Regions from separate parts of the Brevibacillus sp. IT-7CA2 genome, predicted to be linked through region 3. Evidence: riboswitches for the same ligand, from Rfam matches in the RefSeq annotation. Region 3 holds a riboswitch; each other region holds the start of a gene.
The links. Region 3 has a riboswitch for lysine ahead of ACM6JA_RS27020 (aspartate kinase). Riboswitches for the same ligand answer to the same signal wherever they lie in the genome.
Positions count from the first base shown of each region.

Region 1 (6,092 bases), on a different contig from region 3:
TGCCCAGGTATGAGTGGAAATATGGTGAGAACGCCATCGGTGCTAGACAAGAGCATAGCAGTGCTACGATATCTTCAGAAAATCGGATCGAGATCTACTACGAAGGAAAAGAAATCACAACCATTAAGCCTTCCAAACGAGATAGCGACACTGATAACGGACTGGAATCACTTGATATCAGCAAGTACATTGATCGGCAGCAGCCCGGTAAATACGAGATCAAAATAACCAACATCCTTAGCAACAAGACTTGCCAACTCGTTAATAGACAAAAAAGATCAGTCAAAAAAACAGACGTTGATGAACGAAAAGAAACGATCGCATTCACAATCGAAGTGAATTAACGATTGACCCCCTTGCAATTTGGCATGGGGGTTTTCGACTACAAGGGGAGGAAGTCCTGTGACAAACGAGCAGAAGGAGATCTTGGAAAAGTTCGGGTTTCGGATCGAAGGAGAGGAAGTGAAACATTTGAAGCTGGGAATCGTAAGAAATAAAAAAGAATTCGTCTCTCACGCCACGTCAGAAGAGTTGCAGGACTACATCAAGTCTATCTTGCGCAACCAATGTCAGTGGAGGCGAGGAGTATCTGAATGAGTAGCCAGGGAGGTTGTTGGATTTGAGGGAGTCTAGGGAGACTTTAGTTACGGCATTACGTGAAGTGGAGGCTTGGGAGAAGGACCAGAACGACTTGTGGTTCTGGGAAAAGCTTGGCAGACTTCCTTTTGTTCTGTTAGATCGGATTACGCCTGCATTCGTTCAAGAGAAGCTGGGAAAAGCCGTAGATGAAATGGCAGCCTTTCTTGAGACAGGTGGAACTTATTTGGTGCAGGATGAACCGATTTACAAGAGGTTTGGCAAACGGTTAGAGGGACAGGGCACGTCTGTTATTGGCAAAGAGGAGATTGCTGCTGTACCGCTTACGATCATGAATGATGTCGCAATGGAGCTGAAGGATTCACGTGCGAATTTTGCCACGGTACAAGGTGCGACGACTGGCTTCGGAGGGATTTTTACCCTCGCGATCGATATCCCGTTATTGATGGGGACATCCCTAAAAGTATTACAAGAGATGGCTCTTGCCTATGGCTATCGACCTGAAGAGAAGAGGGAGCGGCTGTTCGTCGTCAAATGCTTGCAGTTTGCTTCATCAGATATCGTAGGGAAAAAAGCGATACTCGCTGAGCTCTCCCGCTTTGATGATCCAAATGCGCAGAGAGAGGTAATGGCGCAATTGCAGGGATGGCGTGAAGTCGTGGTAACGTACACAGAGAACTTTGGGTGGAAAAAGTTATTTCAAATGGTGCCCATTGCAGGTATTTTGTTTGGGGCGTATTTGAACCGCTCAACCGTACAGGATGTCGCCGAAGCGGGGATGATGCTGTACCGCAAACGGCGCATCCTGGAGCGGCTGCGTGAGAGCGAAAAGAGCGAGGAAATTACTGAGACAACTCCTCAACTGTAAGAGCGTAGAGGAGATGGTCCTCCCATACACCGTTAATTTGCAAATAGCGTAACGAAAGCCCTTCCTGGCGAAAACGGTTTTTTTCCAAGACGCGAATGGAAGCTTGATTGCGAGGCATAACAGCAGCTTGTACCCTGTGCAGTTTAGCATCAGAAAAAGCAAAATGAAGGGCGAGATTTACTGCTGATGTCGTATAGCCTTTGCCATTGCACTCCTGATCCATAAAGTAGCCAATCGTAGCATTTTGCCAAGCACCGCGTGCGACATTCGACAACGCTACACGTCCAATCATCTTACTGGATTCTCGGGTAAATACGCCGAAAGCATAGGCTGTGCCACGTTCAAAATCAATCTGTGCTTGCGAAATCTGTTCTTGCTGTCCTGGGAGGGTCAGAAATGACGGGGGGCGGATCGGTTCAAATGGTTGGAGAAAGTCATGATTACGCAGCCGAAGCTCTAGGAGCACGGCTGCGTCTTGTTGTTGGAGAGGCCGTAAGAGAATCTCGTCCGTATGTAGTGACATGAGATCAATCCTCCTTAAAAAGTTGGATTGATAGTATATCATGTGCCAGAGTATTTGGGAAACATCAATTAGCCGAGCAATTCAGCAAACGATACCCCAAACGCTTTGCAAGTTTCCACTTCTTTGGCAGTAGGAGAAAGCTCGATTTTCAAACCTTCCAAAGGAGTTTCCGCACCACGCTCGCTTGCCTTTTTCAGCAAAATATCAACAGCTGCACCGACATGCTCGTAAGCGGAGTCGCAAGAGCCAAAAGCAACTACCTTTTTCCCGCTGAGGTCAATATCGTCCATTTCCTCATAAAAATCCATGCATTCGTCTGGCAGTTCGCCATCGCCCCATGTGTAGGCACCAAGCAAGATTCCATCGTAAGCTTCGAGTTCTTTTGCGTTCGCATCCATCACTTCTTTTATCTCCAGCTCAGCACCAGTTGAACGAATACCTTCTGCAATTGCTTCAGCAATTTCCTGAGTATTCCCTGTCATGCTCGCGTATACCATCAAAATGCTCATAAAACGGAAAACCTCCAATTAGATAATGAGTATCATTCTCACAAATAAAATTAATGAAAATGAGAATCGTTGTCAATAACTTTTTTCTTATTGCCACGTTTCATTGATTTTGGTAGAGTTAAATAAAATTATAATAATGTACTCTAAATAGAGGTGCGCCGAAGAAGAGTAAGTCTTTTCGTAATCTGCCAGGGGGCAGGAGAAGGAAGAAAGGCTAAAGCGCCGAAGCTTATGCTATGCCCCTACGTAGCACGGGCTGGGGTGTCTCATGAAAAATGATCATCCTGTCACAAGGGACCTCAAGTCTTTTTGTGGAGCGCTATTTATGATTTGCTTATGTAGTATCAAAAGCAATGAGATAGCGAATGCACTCATTGCTTTTTTTGATTTACCATGCTGTTATTTTGAGGAGGATGTAACTATGAACATGATGGATGCTAACGAAATTATCGCGTTTATTCAAAAAAGCGAAAAGAAAACACCAGTGAAGGTATATGTGAAAGGGAACCTGGAGGGAATCGACTTCGGTGCGAGCTCCAAAGCTTTCATTACTGGTCCTACTGGTGTTGTTTTTGGTGAGTGGAAAGAGATTGAGCCAGTGCTCGCGGCTAACGCAGACAAAATTGAAGATTATGTGGTAGAAAGCGACCGTCGCAACTCCGCTATTCCATTGCTGGATACAAAAGGGATTCAAGCGCGTATTGAGCCAGGCGCAATTATCCGTGACCAAGTGACAATCGGTAACAATGCGGTCATCATGATGGGTGCTTCCATTAACATCGGTGCAGTGATCGGTGAAGGTACGATGATCGACATGAATGTTGTAGTAGGTGGACGTGGAACCATCGGGAAAAACTGCCACATCGGCGCGGGATCAGTTATCGCGGGCGTTATCGAGCCGCCATCTGCACAGCCAGTTGTTGTCGAGGACGATGTTGTCATCGGAGCAAATGCTGTCATTCTGGAAGGTGTACGCGTAGGAAAAGGTGCTGTCGTTGCAGCGGGTGCTGTCGTGATTGAAGATGTACCTCCATACGTAGTAGTTGCGGGAACACCTGCACGTGTGATCAAGCAAATCGATGAAAAAACTCGTTCCAAGACAGAGATCAAGCAGGAGCTACGTCAGCTGTAAGGGAGAGAGTGCACATGGACTGGCGTTCGCTCGATGAACAATATATCGTCTCCTCTTACAAAAGACTTCCGATTGCCATAGAAAAAGGCGAAGGAAATTACTTGTACGATACGAACGGGAAGAGCTATCTCGACTTGTTTACCGGACTCGCGGTAAACGTTCTGGGGCATTCTCATCCGCGCATTGTACAGGCTTTACGTGAGCAGGGAGAGCGCTTCTTGCATATTTCCAATGTATTTTTAAACAAGCCGGCTATTCGATTGGCCGAGCGTTTGGTTGCGAACAGCATTAGTGGGAAGGTTTTTTTCACCAACTCTGGTGCAGAGGCTACAGAGACTGCGATCAAGCTGATTCACAAATGGACGAAGAACGAGGGCGCAGGTCGTGAAGGCATCGTTGTCTTACGCAACAGCTTTCACGGGCGAACACTCGGAGCAGTGCGTTTGACGAGACAGGCTCACGTCTATCAAGACTTTCCTCAGCCGGCTTTTCCTGTTTATGAACTGGATGTGGAGGACACGGAAGGATTGCGAGCGATTTGCCAAGAAGCAAGGCCTGCTGCGGTCCTCATGGAGCCAGTCTTGGGTTCCGGCGGTGTCGTGCCGTTAACGGAAGCATTCTTGCGAGAGGTAGCTGTGATCTGTGAACAAGAAGGCATGCTCTTTGTCATGGATGAGATCCAGACAGGAATGGGCAGAACAGGAAAGCTGTTTGCTTATGAGCATGCAGGCGTAACGCCAGACCTTATCCTTTTCGCCAAAGGTATAGGGGGAGGGCTTCCCCTCGGCGGTGTCATCGCTGGTCCAAAGCTGATGAACCAGTTCAAACCGGGGGATCACGGAACGACGTTCGCACCATCACCACTGTCTGCTGCCCTGGGGAATGTCGTGTTGGACGAATTGCTTGATCCAGCCTTCATCGCTCACGTAGAAGAAGTGATTACGTACCTGTGGTCGGGCTTGGAAGCATTGCGTACTCGTCTTCCGGATCAGCTGCAATCCCTTCGCGGAAAAGGCTTGATGGTTGGAATTCCACTCTCTTCCACCCCGGAAGAGGTCAGCCACTTGCAGCAAGCGTTGCTTGACGAAGGAATTCTCGTTGACGTGACGCAGAAAACGATTGTTCGTTTGCTTCCGCCACTGACGTTGACAAAAGCCGATGTGGACCGTTTCCTTGCCGTGTTTGAGGAGCATTTAAAAGTAAGATCAGGTACGAAAAAGGAGGCGTAGGGTATGACGACTTCCTTGTTTACACAAATTCGACGAGACCTGCACCAAATACCGGAGCCAGGCTTCGCTGAAGTGAAGACGCAACAATACTTGCTCGATTATTTGAAGAAGCTACCTCAGGAGCGAATCGAGATCAAAACGTGGCGGACAGGCATTTTAGTCAAGCTGGCAGGAACAAAGCCTAAACGATTAATTGCCTGGCGGACGGATATGGATGGCCTGCCGATCGTAGAGGAAACGTCCTACCTGTTTCGCTCGCTTCATGAAGGATACATGCATGCATGCGGGCATGACGTGCATATGGCAATTGCTCTTGGCCTCCTGACGCATTTTACCCAGCATCCGATAGCAGATGATTTGCTGTTCCTCTTTCAGCCGGCAGAAGAAGGTCCTGGCGGTGCTGAGCCGATGATGGGAAGTGAAGAGTTTGCAGGGTGGCGACCGGACTGCATTTTTGCCTTGCATATCGCGCCAGAATATCCAGTTGGTCATATTGCGACGAAGCCAGGAATTTTGTTTGCCAACACTTCTGAGTTGTACATTGATTTGGTTGGCAAAGGTGGGCATGCAGCCTTCCCGCACAAGGCGAATGACATGGTGGTTGCAGGAAGCCATCTTGTGACACAGCTTCAATCGATTATTTCGCGCAATATGGATCCATTGGATTCAGCTGTCGTAACAATTGGCAAGCTGGAGAGCGGGACGAAGCAGAACATCATCGCGGAGAAGTCCAGGCTAGAAGGGACCATCCGAACCTTTTCTATGGAATCGATGGCACTCGTCAAGAGCCGCATTGAATCTCTCGTTAAGGGAGTGGAAATAGGCTTTGATTGCCAGGCAGCGATTGACTACGGGGTTGGCTACTGCCAGGTTTACAACGAGGAGCAGCTAACGACAGACTTCATGCAATGGGTACAGGAACAATGTGAAGATGTAACTCTCATTACCTGCAAGGAAGCCATGACTGGAGAAGACTTCGGTTACTTTTTGAAAGAAATTCCCGGCTTTTTGTTCTGGCTGGGTGTGCAAACGCCATACGGCTTGCACCATTCCAAAATTGAGCCGAACGAAGACGCGATTGAGGTGGCTATTCGACTGGTCTCTCGGTATTTTACATGGCTTTCGCAACAGGAGTAGCAGGTGTCAGGAGCAAAAAAAGAGTGGCTGGATAGCCGCTCTTTTTTCTGTGTCATTCCCAACCGTATTCTGGTCAAGAGTAAGAAGTAGTTACTAA
Region 1 covers NZ_CATKQT010000011.1:711,068-717,159, reverse strand. The annotation lists gene ACM6JA_RS10000 (hypothetical protein) at 1-344, shown strand, start outside; gene ACM6JA_RS09995 (hypothetical protein) at 403-597, shown strand; gene ACM6JA_RS09990 (EcsC family protein) at 611-1,465, shown strand; gene ACM6JA_RS09985 (GNAT family N-acetyltransferase) at 1,440-1,988, opposite strand; gene ACM6JA_RS09980 (flavodoxin) at 2,057-2,497, opposite strand; lysine riboswitch at 2,638-2,827, shown strand; gene dapD (2,3,4,5-tetrahydropyridine-2,6-dicarboxylate N-acetyltransferase) at 2,919-3,629, shown strand; gene ACM6JA_RS09970 (aspartate aminotransferase family protein) at 3,644-4,858, shown strand; gene ACM6JA_RS09965 (N-acetyldiaminopimelate deacetylase) at 4,862-5,995, shown strand.
Region 1: it holds a riboswitch for lysine, as region 3 does, so the genes downstream of both, dapD (2,3,4,5-tetrahydropyridine-2,6-dicarboxylate N-acetyltransferase) here and ACM6JA_RS27020 (aspartate kinase) in region 3, are expected to answer to the same signal.

Region 2 (6,092 bases), on a different contig from region 3:
GTCATTTTCCATTGTCTGTCCGCTTTTTCATTCAATAAATCGTTGAGCTTGGCCAATGCTTGTTTGTAGCTGGTTTCAAGGGCAGCAAGATTTTTGTGAGCTTCTGTTTCTTGGGAGTCCAACCAGTACTGTCTTTGCAAGCTTTTCTTTTGCGCTTTGATTTTGGTGTCTAATGATTGGACTTCGAAGAATGCTTTTTGCACTTGCAATTGTATGGTGTTTTTTTGCGTATTCAGGGCGACTTCATCGACAACCACTTCTTTGACCGCTTTGGCAGCGTCTTCGAATTTCTTTTTTGCATCAGCCAGCGACATGATGTCAGCTTTTTTGATTTCTGCTTTTTCTCTCAGTGTGATGGATGTTTCGTACTTCGTAATATCTAAATCAAGCCGAAGCACCTCCAGATCAACGCTGTTCTTTATTGCCTGTTCGACTGCGAAATCTAGCGACAAAGGGGAAACATCCGTCTGTTCAGCAGTGGCCACGAGTGGTGCGGCCAGAGCCATATGGGCGCCACCTGTGAGGAGAGAAGTGACTAATGTTGTACTGTAAATGTGTTTGAAGAGCCTGGATTTCATGGGGCAACCTCCTGATCATATATACAAGAATTTGATAACGATTCTCATTATCAAATTCATGAAAAGTATATATTTCCAATAGAATTTCGTCAATAAGAAAATGTTTTTTCATCATGTTCTTGGTCAGAAATCCAAAAGGAATCCCCTTCAGGAAATAGGCAAAGTGAGCGTCTGCCCGTTTCCCCAAAGGGGATTTGTTCTTCGGGATGGGAAAGAACTATTCTTTGTCCCTGTTTTCTTTTTTTGCTGCAGCCGTCTTTGTAGTTTGGTCCAATGTTCCTTCCTTTGGTGTAAGGGAATAACCATGCATATTGCTTCCGTTATAACCCATGTCCGGTTTTTCCTTTGAGTTGCGATCAGTCATTTGCGTCCCCCTTATTTTGTCCAGTGGGTTCAGAGTCTTGCTGCACATACGGATTGTCGACGTCATTTGGTTCCTTGTCCAGATTGGTTCGGATTGCGAGTATTGGACTAGTTGGAGGTTGAGCGATCAGTCTGTCATCCAGTTGTTTGAAATCAGGCAGGTCGTTTTCGCGATTGTCATCCATGTTCATCTCCTCCTTTACGGGTTAGTATGTCCACCACCTGCCGGTCAATTTCCTTAACTGGAAAAGGAAAGAGACTGGTACTACACACGAAAAAACAGCCCCAGTCCCAGGAAGTTCGGGCGGAGGCTGTGACGATCATCTTTGTGCAGTTAACTCGTTTTCTTGGTCAGGATCTTCATAAAAGAGGCAAGATTCGTTTGTAGCAATGGTGTGAAGGTAGAAAAGGAAGCATTTTCAGCAAGCGTATTCATTTGACGAACAAATTCAGTGGCGTCCTTTGTATTTACATTCTCAAAGCGGTTAGCGATTTTTGTATTTTTTAAATCGGAGAGAAGCGTAGCTTGTTCGTTCCGGTATTGTGCGATCCAGTCTGGACGATGTTGCAGCTTTTTGACGAATTGAATCAGCATGCTTACCTTCTCTGTTTGATTGGTTGTGGCCGCTTGCATTTTTTTGTAGGCTTCTGGGTCATACCGTTCCATCAGCTTGGACGGATTAACATAGTCGTTCGGCGCCCCATGTGGTTTTTGCGGAAGCTCTACGTAGCTGACACTGCCAGTTGCAGGGTCAACCTTTCGTGTTTTGGCAACGCCAGCGAGCAGATGCAGGGTATCCAAAAATTCAGCAGCATTTTTTTCATCACCCATGTATTGGTCCGCCAAATATTTACCTTGGGTTAAACCGACTTCTACCAAAGCAGCTCTTTCTTCATCGGTGTAGGAGGATTGGGAGTTGAAAAAATTTTGCTCCAGGATGTGGTCAAAGGCTTTGCGAGCCTCGGGTGGTTTATCTGCGAAAATTTTATCCAAACGCTCATTAATTTCTGTGCTAAAGAAAAATTGGACGCTGTGATGTTCGATGGCATCAGCAGGTAGCTCGCGTGCCTTGTGTGAACGAAGATCTACAGTATCGGGCTTGGGCAATCCCAGACTAGTTCCTGTCACCATCTTGGGTGCAGGTTGGTTAGTTGGAAGCTTGGGGGTTAGGTAGCGGGAATACGATTGGATTTGCATGTTCTACTCTCCTCACATGGATTCATGTTCAGTCGTGATGGCAGGAGATCTTGTTACCTTTTATCAGATGACTGGTATGAGTTGTGAGAACGGAAGGAAACGGATCTCAATTGCTTCTTGTCTATACTATCGGCTATTTTTAGTCAGTTTTTAATATGCTGGCAAACAGGAAAAAGGACTCCCGTTCAGATAACGGAAGTCCGTATTTTTTTCTTCGATTATTTCGTGTATTCATCCATGCTGAAGTCTACTTGTTCTAGAGGGACGAGCTTGGTTTTTTGCGTGATTTTATAAGCGAGCCAAATGATTAAGAAGAGTGGCAGGCCAATGTAAGAGACCAGGACGCCATACCAGTCGATCATTCCACCCATGAATGCGGAGTAGTTTTGCCCGAAAATAACGATACAGCAAATGATGAAGGCAAAAATCGGTCCAAACGGGAACCACTTTGCCCGATAAGGTAATTCACTTAAGTCACGGCCCTGAGCGATATACGCTTTGCGGAAACGGTAGTGACTAATGGCAATTCCCAGCCAAGCGATGAAGCCTGACATACCGGAAGCATTCAAAAGCCATACATACACTTCGCCTTCCCCAAACAAAGAGGACAGAAAAGCAAGGGCGCCGATGAGCGCAGTCAAGATCAAGGCATTGATCGGTACGCCGTTACTTGTTACTTTTGCGAACCATTTTGGTGCGTTTCCTTCTTTCGCCAAGTTCCACAGCATGCGTGTAGAGGCGTACATGCCAGAGTTACCAGCAGACAATACTGACGTGAGAATAACGGCATTCATGACGGATGCTGCAAAAGCAAATCCGGCATTTTCAAATACAATCGTAAACGGACTGATCGCAATATCCGTAAGGTCGCCACTGATCAGATTTGGATTATCGTATGGAACCAACAACCCGATGATCAAAATAGCGAGGATGTAGAAGAGTAGGATGCGCCAAAAAATTTGACGGATGGCCTTTGGAATGTTGCGGGCAGGGTCTTCGCTCTCCCCAGCTGCGACACCAACCAGCTCTGTCCCTTGGAAAGAGAATCCGGCAATCATAAAGACACCGAGCAGGGCCATGAAGCCGCCATTGAATGGCGCGTCGCCTTTGGTGAAGTTTTGGAAGCCGACTGCTTGGCCGCCCATAATGCCAAAAATCATCAACACACCTACAATAATAAAGACGATTACTGTTACTACTTTAATCAAGGCGAACCAATATTCAGATTCTCCATAGGCTTTCACTGACAGGAGATTCAAGGCAAACAGCAATCCGAGGAACAAAGCGCTCCACACTATCGCTGGGGTATCCGGGAACCAATATTTCATAATGAGTGCGGAAGCTGACAGCTCGACGGCAATGGTAATGGCCCAGTTGTACCAGTAGTTCCAGCCGAGAGCAAAACCGAGAGATGGATCGACGAACCGTGTGGCATACGTCGAAAACGAACCGGATACAGGCATGAAGGCTGCCATTTCCCCCAAGCTGGTCATTAAAAAGTAAACCATGATACTAATGGCGAGATAGGCGACTAAAGCTCCACCTGGTCCGGCGGAATGGATCGAGCCTCCACTCGCGAGAAACAATCCCGTCCCAATCGAGCCGCCGATAGCGATCATCGTCAGGTGTCGGGCTTTTAAACCACGTTGCAATTGATTTTGTGACATAAGCTGCTTGCACGACCTTTCATGATTTTTGAGAAGGAAGGTCGGAAACGAAAAAACCGCCATAGCCAAAAAAATGGCATAGGGCGGTATCATCCAATCCCCACCAAGCCTTCACTGAAGATAGCTCACCACGTTTGCTTGGCATGCAAACGTGACAGTTCTGCCCCTTTCGAGTACAGCCCCAACCCAATCGCACAGAGACGCGATATGAGCTTCGGCGGATTTTCCTTACCTGGAGTCATTGATTTTCTCTGAATCTCGTACAGGATGATATAAAAGCCGCGACCTCTATCCTCACCGTGAAAGATGAGGATAACATGTATGAAGTTATGTGATTCATCAACTATAAAGGATTGTTTATGATTAATCAATGTGAAATTTTGTTATTCAAAAGAGCGTCTGGCAGGCCAGGAGCCTTGCAGCTTGCGAATTTGGACGATTTGTCCCGTATGAAACGCATCATGCAGGACCAGACTCATCACGGTTTGGTAAATGGGCGTATAGGTAGCCGTCTGGTTTAACTCCTCATCCGTCAGCAAGGAAAGCTTTTCATGAATGTGGCGATGGACGCTTTCCATGCGCAAGAGGGTCGCTTGCCAAGCGTCTTCGTCATTCGGACCGCCGGATGGGATGAAGGTATCATCGTTCGTCTCAGCGGAGCCAAGAAATTCAGTGCCCAGTAGACGATGCAACAGGCGTTCTTTGTAATAAAGAAGGTGGCTGACGTTTTCCCAGATTGTGTTGGCTGCTTCTCCCACAGGGCGCCAGTTGGCCTCCGCTACTGATACTCCGGAAAGCGCTTCTTTTAAGGGTGGATACCAGTCTTCCTTGTCATACGTACATTCCCATCCGTGCAAAAGCAAATCCTTCCGATTCATACGCTTCCTCCTCGTCTGTGAAACAGATTGATGAAACGCTATAATAGCAGTAAGAAACAAAGGTGTAACCAACTAATCATATTACGGTAGTTACATATAAAGATTACCATATCCTATATGGTCATACAAGAGAGAAAAATGAGGGGTTTAGTCAGGAGAGATGATGACATGGACTGGCTTTGTATCGATTTTTTAAATAGTGATTGGCGGGATTGGCGAGGTTCTGGTCGTTGGGAAAATCGTTTGGAGAACCAGGAATGGCTGTCATCGTTTTTGCAAACATACAAGCTAACCGCTCCGCTGCCGATGAATGAGGAGTGTGCCGCTTCACTTTTGCAGCTGCGCCAACGTTTGCGACGTATGCTGGAAGCCGTTGTCCGTGGAGACCGAATCCAAGAGGAGGACCTTGAGGAATTGAACAGAGTTTTGGCTCTCGCCCCTTTTCATATGCAGGTGTTGTATGTAGAAGAGGAGGGTAGCTACAGGCAAAAGCAATCCAGCCAAGCAGAGGGCTGGCCCCTCGTCATGGCACAAATTGCAGCTTCTTTCGCAGAGTTGCTTGCCCCGCAGCATCTGGAGCGAATCAAAATATGTGACAACGAGGATTGCCGCTGGGTGTTTTATGATGAAAGCCGCAACCGGGTGCGCCGCTGGTGTGATGACAAAATGTGCGGAAACTTGATGAAGGTGCGCCGTTTTCGCGAGCGGCAAAAGGAAAAAGGCTAATGGAGCCAGTACCAACGACCGTCCGGATTTTGTCTCTGACGGTTTTTTCTATGTTTGAGACATAATAAGTAGCATATACATGGGAACGGAAACGAGGTGGGTGGGATGAGTCAAGCACGCAAAAAGTGGTTACAGGCACTCGTATTGGTGACACTTGGAGCGATTTGTCTGGCTATATGGTATTTGCAGCCATATCAGCCTGATCAGGCAGCGTTAACGGCCATGCAAGGCGGTGAAGGGATTACGGTCATGGATACGAATGACTGGATTATTTTCCAAGGCGGGGAGTCACGCGAACCGGGACTCATCTTATATCCGGGAGCACTGGTCAAACCGGAGAGCTATGCACCGATTGCCCGTGCCTTGGCAGGCTCCGGCTACCATGTTTTTCTCGCACGAATGCCGCTGAATTTGGCTGTAAGTGATATGACGCGAGCCACACAAGTATTGAAGGCGTACCCGAATAAAACGTTTGTCATCGGAGGACATTCGCTTGGTGGTACTATGGCAGCTCAATTCGCAGCAAACCACCCGGACCGAATCAACGGCGTGTTTTTACTGGGAGCGTATCCGAACAGTCAGGGGAACTTGAAGAAGGTGAATTTACCTGTACTGTCTTTGCTCGGGTCTCGCGATGGAGTGATCAATATCGAAAGGTTTATGGAGAGTAAGCAATATTTGC
Region 2 covers NZ_CATKQT010000033.1:99,895-105,986, forward strand. The annotation lists gene ACM6JA_RS17060 (TolC family protein) at 1-578, opposite strand, end outside; gene ACM6JA_RS17065 (hypothetical protein) at 796-942, opposite strand; gene ACM6JA_RS17070 (hypothetical protein) at 935-1,126, opposite strand; gene ACM6JA_RS17075 (hypothetical protein) at 1,276-2,139, opposite strand; gene ACM6JA_RS17080 (amino acid permease) at 2,358-3,806, opposite strand; lysine riboswitch at 3,920-4,105, opposite strand; gene ACM6JA_RS17085 (DinB family protein) at 4,190-4,684, opposite strand; gene ACM6JA_RS17090 (CGNR zinc finger domain-containing protein) at 4,853-5,410, shown strand; gene ACM6JA_RS17095 (alpha/beta fold hydrolase) at 5,516-6,092, shown strand, end outside.
Region 2: it holds a riboswitch for lysine, as region 3 does, so the genes downstream of both, ACM6JA_RS17080 (amino acid permease) here and ACM6JA_RS27020 (aspartate kinase) in region 3, are expected to answer to the same signal.

Region 3 (6,092 bases):
GTGGAACGAATGAGTTCCTTAGAAGATGAACTGTATGTATTGGAAAAGCCAATCTACAAGAACAAATAGATACAAGGCAGATATAGAGCAAAGAGGAGGGAGCAGCCATGAACAGCTCCTTAAAAGATAAACTGGCCGTCCTGCCAGATAAGCCAGGCTGCTACCTGATGAAAAATGCGAGCGGGGAAATCATTTACGTAGGAAAAGCCAAGGTGCTGAAAAACCGCGTCCGCTCTTATTTTACAGGCAGTCATAACGGGAAGACGCAGCTGTTGGTCAGTGAGATCGTGGACTTTGAGTACATTGTGGTATCCTCAGCGATTGAGGCGCTCATCCTCGAGTGCAACCTGATCAAGGAGCACGACCCGCGTTATAATGTCATGCTCCGCGACGACAAGACGTATCCGTACATCAAAATTACGAATGAGGCGCAGCCACGCCTGGAGATTACCCGTAAGGTATTAAAAGATAAAGCCAAGTATTTCGGTCCATATCCGAATGCGGGAGATGCCTCCGAGGTGAAGAAGCTGCTGGATCGCCTCTATCCGTTGCGCAAATGCCGCAACATGCCCAAGCAGGTTTGTCTTTACTACCATTTGGGACAATGTCTCGCGCCCTGTGTGTACGAGGTATCGGCAGAGGAAAATCAGCGTTTGGTGGACGAAATCAGCCGGTTCCTCGATGGTGGCCATGAGGAAATGAAGCAAACCCTCACGGGAAAAATGCTGCAAGCCGCAGAAAACATGGAGTTCGAACGCGCCAAGGAATACCGCGATCAGATCAAGAGCATCGAAGCGGTGATGGAGAAGCAGAAGATCACGTTCACTGATACGGTAGACCGCGACATTATCGGGTTTGCTGTGGAAAAAGGCTGGATGTGCATTCAGGTGTTCTATATGCGAAAAGGGAAGATGATCGAGCGTCAGACGACTTCCTTTCCATACTATGGTAGCGAAACCGAAGACTTCATGTCTTATGTGAGCCAGTTCTACTACGACAAGCAAAATGCGCTGCCAAAAGAAATTTTGCTCCCGGAAGAGAGTGAACCGGAGCTTTTGAGTGAGTGGCTGGGCATCAAAGTCCACGCTCCCAAAAGAGGCAAAAAGCATGAGCTCGTGAAGATGGCTTCCGAGAACGCCCGTATTGCTTTGCAGGAGAAGTTCGCGCTGATGTCCAAGGACGATGCTCGTACGGTCCAAGCGGTACACAATCTCGGTCACATTTTAGGGGTTCCGGTTCCTCATCGAATTGAAGCGTTTGACAACTCCAACATTCAGGGAACAGAGCCAGTGTCTGCGATGATTGTGTTTACAGACGGCCGTCCTGACAAAAAGGAATACCGCAAATTCAAGATCAAAACCGTCGAGGGACCAGATGATTACGGCTCCATGCGGGAAGTCGTTCGCCGTCGATACTCTCGCCTGCTGAAAGAAAACCAGCCGATGCCTGACCTGATTGTGATCGATGGTGGAAAAGGCCAAATCAGTGCGGCCATGGACGTCCTGGAAAATGAGCTGGGCCTCTATATTCCAGTCTGTGGACTCGCGAAGGACGAGAAGCACCGCACTGCTCAGCTCATGTACGGAGATCCGCCAGAGCCTGTAAATCTTAGACGGGATAGCTATGAGTTTTATTTGTTGCAGCGCATCCAAGATGAAGTCCACCGATTTGTTATTACGTTCCACAGACAATCCCGGACGAAAACGATGCTCTCCTCACAGTTGGATGAGATCCCGGGTATCGGTGAGAAACGACGCAAGCTGTTGTTCTCACATTTCGGCTCGTTGAAAAAAATGCGCGAGGCGACCGTTGAAGACTTCCGTCAATTAGGGATCGGCGACAAGCTGGCGAAAGAAATCATCGGGCATCTGCGCAAGCTGGACACATAGCAAATGTGACTTTTGGAACAACCTCTAAAAAGGAATTGATCCATTTTTAGACTCATGATATAATCCGATTCAAACAGAATAGTTAGCCTCACTTCCATTATGGAGTGAGGTAGAGGCGCGAAAACCAAGAGTACCACCCTGAGATCGGGTATCTGTGAAGGGGACGGGAAAGGGGAATTCGCCGAAGTGTGGAGGGAAACCCGCTTTTCTCCATGCTGGGTCTGCGTTGAACAAATGCAGGACTGTCATCTGCACAATGACCAATTGTCAGATGGAGAGCTATCTCACGGTGTGTCAATGTGAGTTTTGATGGTGTTTACTATCAATCTTCGTTGTCCGCGTGTATTGGGAGGGAGGAACCGGTATGTCGAAACAGTAGGCAGCGGCAGGTCTTATTCCTTGTCGGTGCCTTTTTTGTAAAATAAAAATGTAAGACTTTTCCTTATAGAGAGAATAGTGAAAAACCATACGATACGAGATATATACCAACATTGGATATGAGAAAAAGGGAGAGAAGCCGCATGGGGTTGATCGTGCAGAAATACGGAGGCACTTCTGTAGGTACCATTGAGCGAATTTTACGAGTTGCGGATCGAATTATCAGCTACAAAGAGGAAGGGCATGATGTGGTAGTCGTTGTTTCTGCGATGGGGAAATCTACTGACGTGTTGGTAGACATGGCCAAGCAGATTAGCGCATACCCATCCGAGCGTGAAATGGATATGCTGCTGACCACGGGGGAGCAGGTATCGATCGCGCTTTTGTCGATGGCCTTGCATACAAAAGGCTACGACGCCATTTCTCTTACGGGCTGGCAGGCTGGAATTACCACGGAGGCGATTCACGGAAGAGCACGGATCAAGCAGATTGATCCAGAGCGGATTCAATCCGAGCTCGGCCGTGGTCGTGTGGTGATCGTGGCAGGATTCCAAGGGATCAGTGACGAAGGTGAAATTACGACGCTCGGCCGCGGTGGATCGGATACATCTGCGGTTACACTCGCAGCGAGCTTGAACGCTGAGAAATGCGAAATCTTTACGGACGTGTCCGGGGTGTACACAGCTGATCCGCGAATGGTTCCAGCTGCGAGCAAGCTGGATACGATCTCGTATGATGAGATGCTGGAGCTGGCGAACCTCGGTGCAGGGGTTCTTCATCCAAGGTCAGTAGAGGCTGCGAAAAAATACAAAGTAAGGCTGGTCGTCCGCTCCAGCTTTACTGCCGAAGATGGTACGTACGTTGAGGAGGTTGCCAACATGGAAACAGGAAGAGTAGTAAGTGGAGTTGCACACGATGAAGATGTAGCCAAAATCACGGTTGTCGGCATGCCTGCCAAGGTCGGGACGCTCTCCCGTCTGTTCAATACGCTAGCGGACAATCAGGTGAACGTCGATATCATTATCCAAAGCTCCTATGATGCGTCTGTTACGAACATTTCTTTTACAGTTGCAGCGGATGACCTGAAAAAAGCACTGGATACGCTGGACAGAAACAAAACCGAGCTTGGCTTTGAAAAAGTCGATTTCGAGGAAGGCTTGACCAAGGTATCGATTGTTGGATCGGGTATGATCAACAATCCAGGGGTAGCTGCCGAAATGTTCCGCGTCCTGGCTGAAAAAGAAATTTCTATTAAAATGGTATCTACGTCTGATATCAAGGTTTCTTGCGTCATTCCAGCAGCCTTGACAGAGCTGGCTGTTCGCAGTCTTCATTCGGCATATGGTCTGGATGTCGAGGAAACCGCGGTCGTGCACGGAGTATAAAACATGGATGGATGCTCCCTCTCCCTTTGTTACAGGTAGAGGGGGCATTTTCTTCATGACGCTACTTGCACAGATATCCGTATGTCTGAAGGGCTTTCCATTTCGATTTTGCTGAATGCTTCTCTTTCTTTCCACTGCTCAATCATACCAGCGATGATCCCAGCCTCAAAAGAAAGACTGCATCCTAGTCTCTCTATAGACTGATAGCTAAAAATAGAATGAGTGAGCGAATAGACGATAGTTTGCCCGGTCTCCTCTACGACGTCTAACTGGCCTAATCCGAGCCGAATAAAAGGCATAATCGGGCCTGTTGCAGATTGAATAGGGATTTGGCGTCCCATATTTTTTCCTATCCAATAGAGAATATGGTTTTCACTATCACCTAGCAGGGTGCTGGTCAGCGTTTCGCGTAGAAGATGATAGCCAAGATAGGGCATGTTCATTCTTTCCGCATAGGGAATGGTCTCCGGCGGCAACAGTGCTGCAAGCTGATCCTTCTCTTTCATATGTGCTTCCCTCCTGTCTGTACTAGATTATGAGGAGGGGCTCATATTCATGACATCGTAATAGAAAAAATAGCTAGACTAAACAAAGTTATTCTATCAATGTATTTAGTACATTGATTGTCTTGACGCTCTGTGTCGACAAGAGTACAATTGGATTTGGTCAAAGTTTTGCCCAACTTTTTCTCGAATTTTGACACATTCCGACAAATTCATATGATCTAGCGAACGCAGTCTTTTTGTGAACAGCGTCAAGATGCTCTTCATAAAATGATCGTGGCGGTTTTGCTATGTCTAATGGGTGAGGCAATGGGTTAGGATATTGGGGAAAGGTCTATCAAAACGGTCGAAAACCGTTTTGGGCCGCTTGCGGTGATGCTTGACGTTTTTCACAGAATTGAGAGTTACATACATTGAAAGGGGGACCATTGTATGGCGAAAGGCCATAGCTTTCTCAGTCACAAGCTACACTCACTTCTTGGTTTGTTTCCGATCGGGCTCTTCCTCGTGTTCCACTTGACCGCCAACTATCAAGCGACTCGTGGACCTGAAGCTTTCAACCAGGCAGTAGGCTTCATTGAAAGCCTTCCATTTCTGTTAGTACTTGAATTTGCCTTGATCTACCTCCCGATCCTGTTTCACGCAGTTTACGGTCTCTACATTGCGTTCCAAGCGAAGCATAACGTAGGGAACTTCGGTTACTTCCGAAACCAAATGTTCTTGTGGCAACGCGTTACAGGAGTCATTACCCTCATTTTTATTGTTTGGCATGTTTGGGAAACCCGTATCCAAAAAGCACTGGGTGCACACGTGGATTATGACATGATGGCAAACATTTTGAGCAGTCCTGCAATGATCGTATTCTACACAATCGGGATTATTAGCACGACTTTCCACTTCTCCAACGGACTGTGGTCGTTCCTGGTTCACTGGGGAATTACAGTTGGGCCGCGTTCCCAACGCATTGCAACATTCCTGACTTTGGGCGTATTCGTAATTGTAACCTTCATCGGCTTGCGTGCGATGTCGGCTTTCATTTTGTAGGGATAGGGGGACAAAACTCATGGCAAAAGGTAAACTGATCATTGTCGGTGGAGGTTTGGCCGGCTTGATGGCTACCATCAAAGCAGCAGAAAAAGGCGTTCCTGTTCAGCTGTTCTCCCTGGTTCCGGTAAAACGTTCCCACTCTGTCTGTGCGCAGGGCGGTATTAACGGGGCGGTAAATACCAAAGGGGAAGGCGACTCCACATGGGAGCACTTCGACGATACAGTATATGGCGGAGACTTCTTGGCAAACCAACCGCCAGTTAAAGCAATGTGCGATGCAGCACCTGGCATCATCTATATGTTGGACCGTATGGGCGTTATGTTTAACCGTACGCCAGAAGGTCTGTTGGACTTCCGTCGTTTCGGGGGAACCAAACATCACCGTACCGCTTTTGCGGGTGCGACCACTGGACAACAGCTCTTGTACGCATTGGACGAACAAGTACGCCGTTATGAAGCTGAAGGTCTGGTAACCAAGTACGAATATTGGGATTTCCTCGGAGCCGTTTTGGACGATACAGGAACCTGTCGCGGGATTACTGCGCAAAACATGCGTTCCGGTGAAATTCAATCCTTCCGTGCGGATGCCGTTATTTTGGCAACAGGCGGACCTGGTATCATCTTCGGTAAATCGACTAACTCGATTATTAATACAGGTACAGCAGCGTCTGCGGCGTATCAACAAGGGGTTATCTACTCCAATGGTGAGATGATCCAAATTCACCCAACTGCAATCCCTGGCGACGACAAGCTGCGTCTGATGTCCGAGTCTGCTCGTGGTGAGGGTGGCCGTGTATGGACGTACAGAGACGGTAAGCCTTGGTACTTCCTGGAAGATAAATACCCTGCATACGGAAACCTGGTTCCGCGTGACATCGCGACTCGCGAAA
Region 3 covers NZ_CATKQT010000052.1:274,370-280,461, reverse strand. The annotation lists gene ACM6JA_RS27030 (DUF2164 domain-containing protein) at 1-69, shown strand, start outside; gene uvrC (excinuclease ABC subunit UvrC) at 108-1,889, shown strand; lysine riboswitch at 1,992-2,179, shown strand; gene ACM6JA_RS27020 (aspartate kinase) at 2,411-3,652, shown strand; gene ACM6JA_RS27015 (YslB family protein) at 3,706-4,158, opposite strand; gene ACM6JA_RS27010 (succinate dehydrogenase cytochrome b558 subunit) at 4,588-5,199, shown strand; gene sdhA (succinate dehydrogenase flavoprotein subunit) at 5,219-6,092, shown strand, end outside.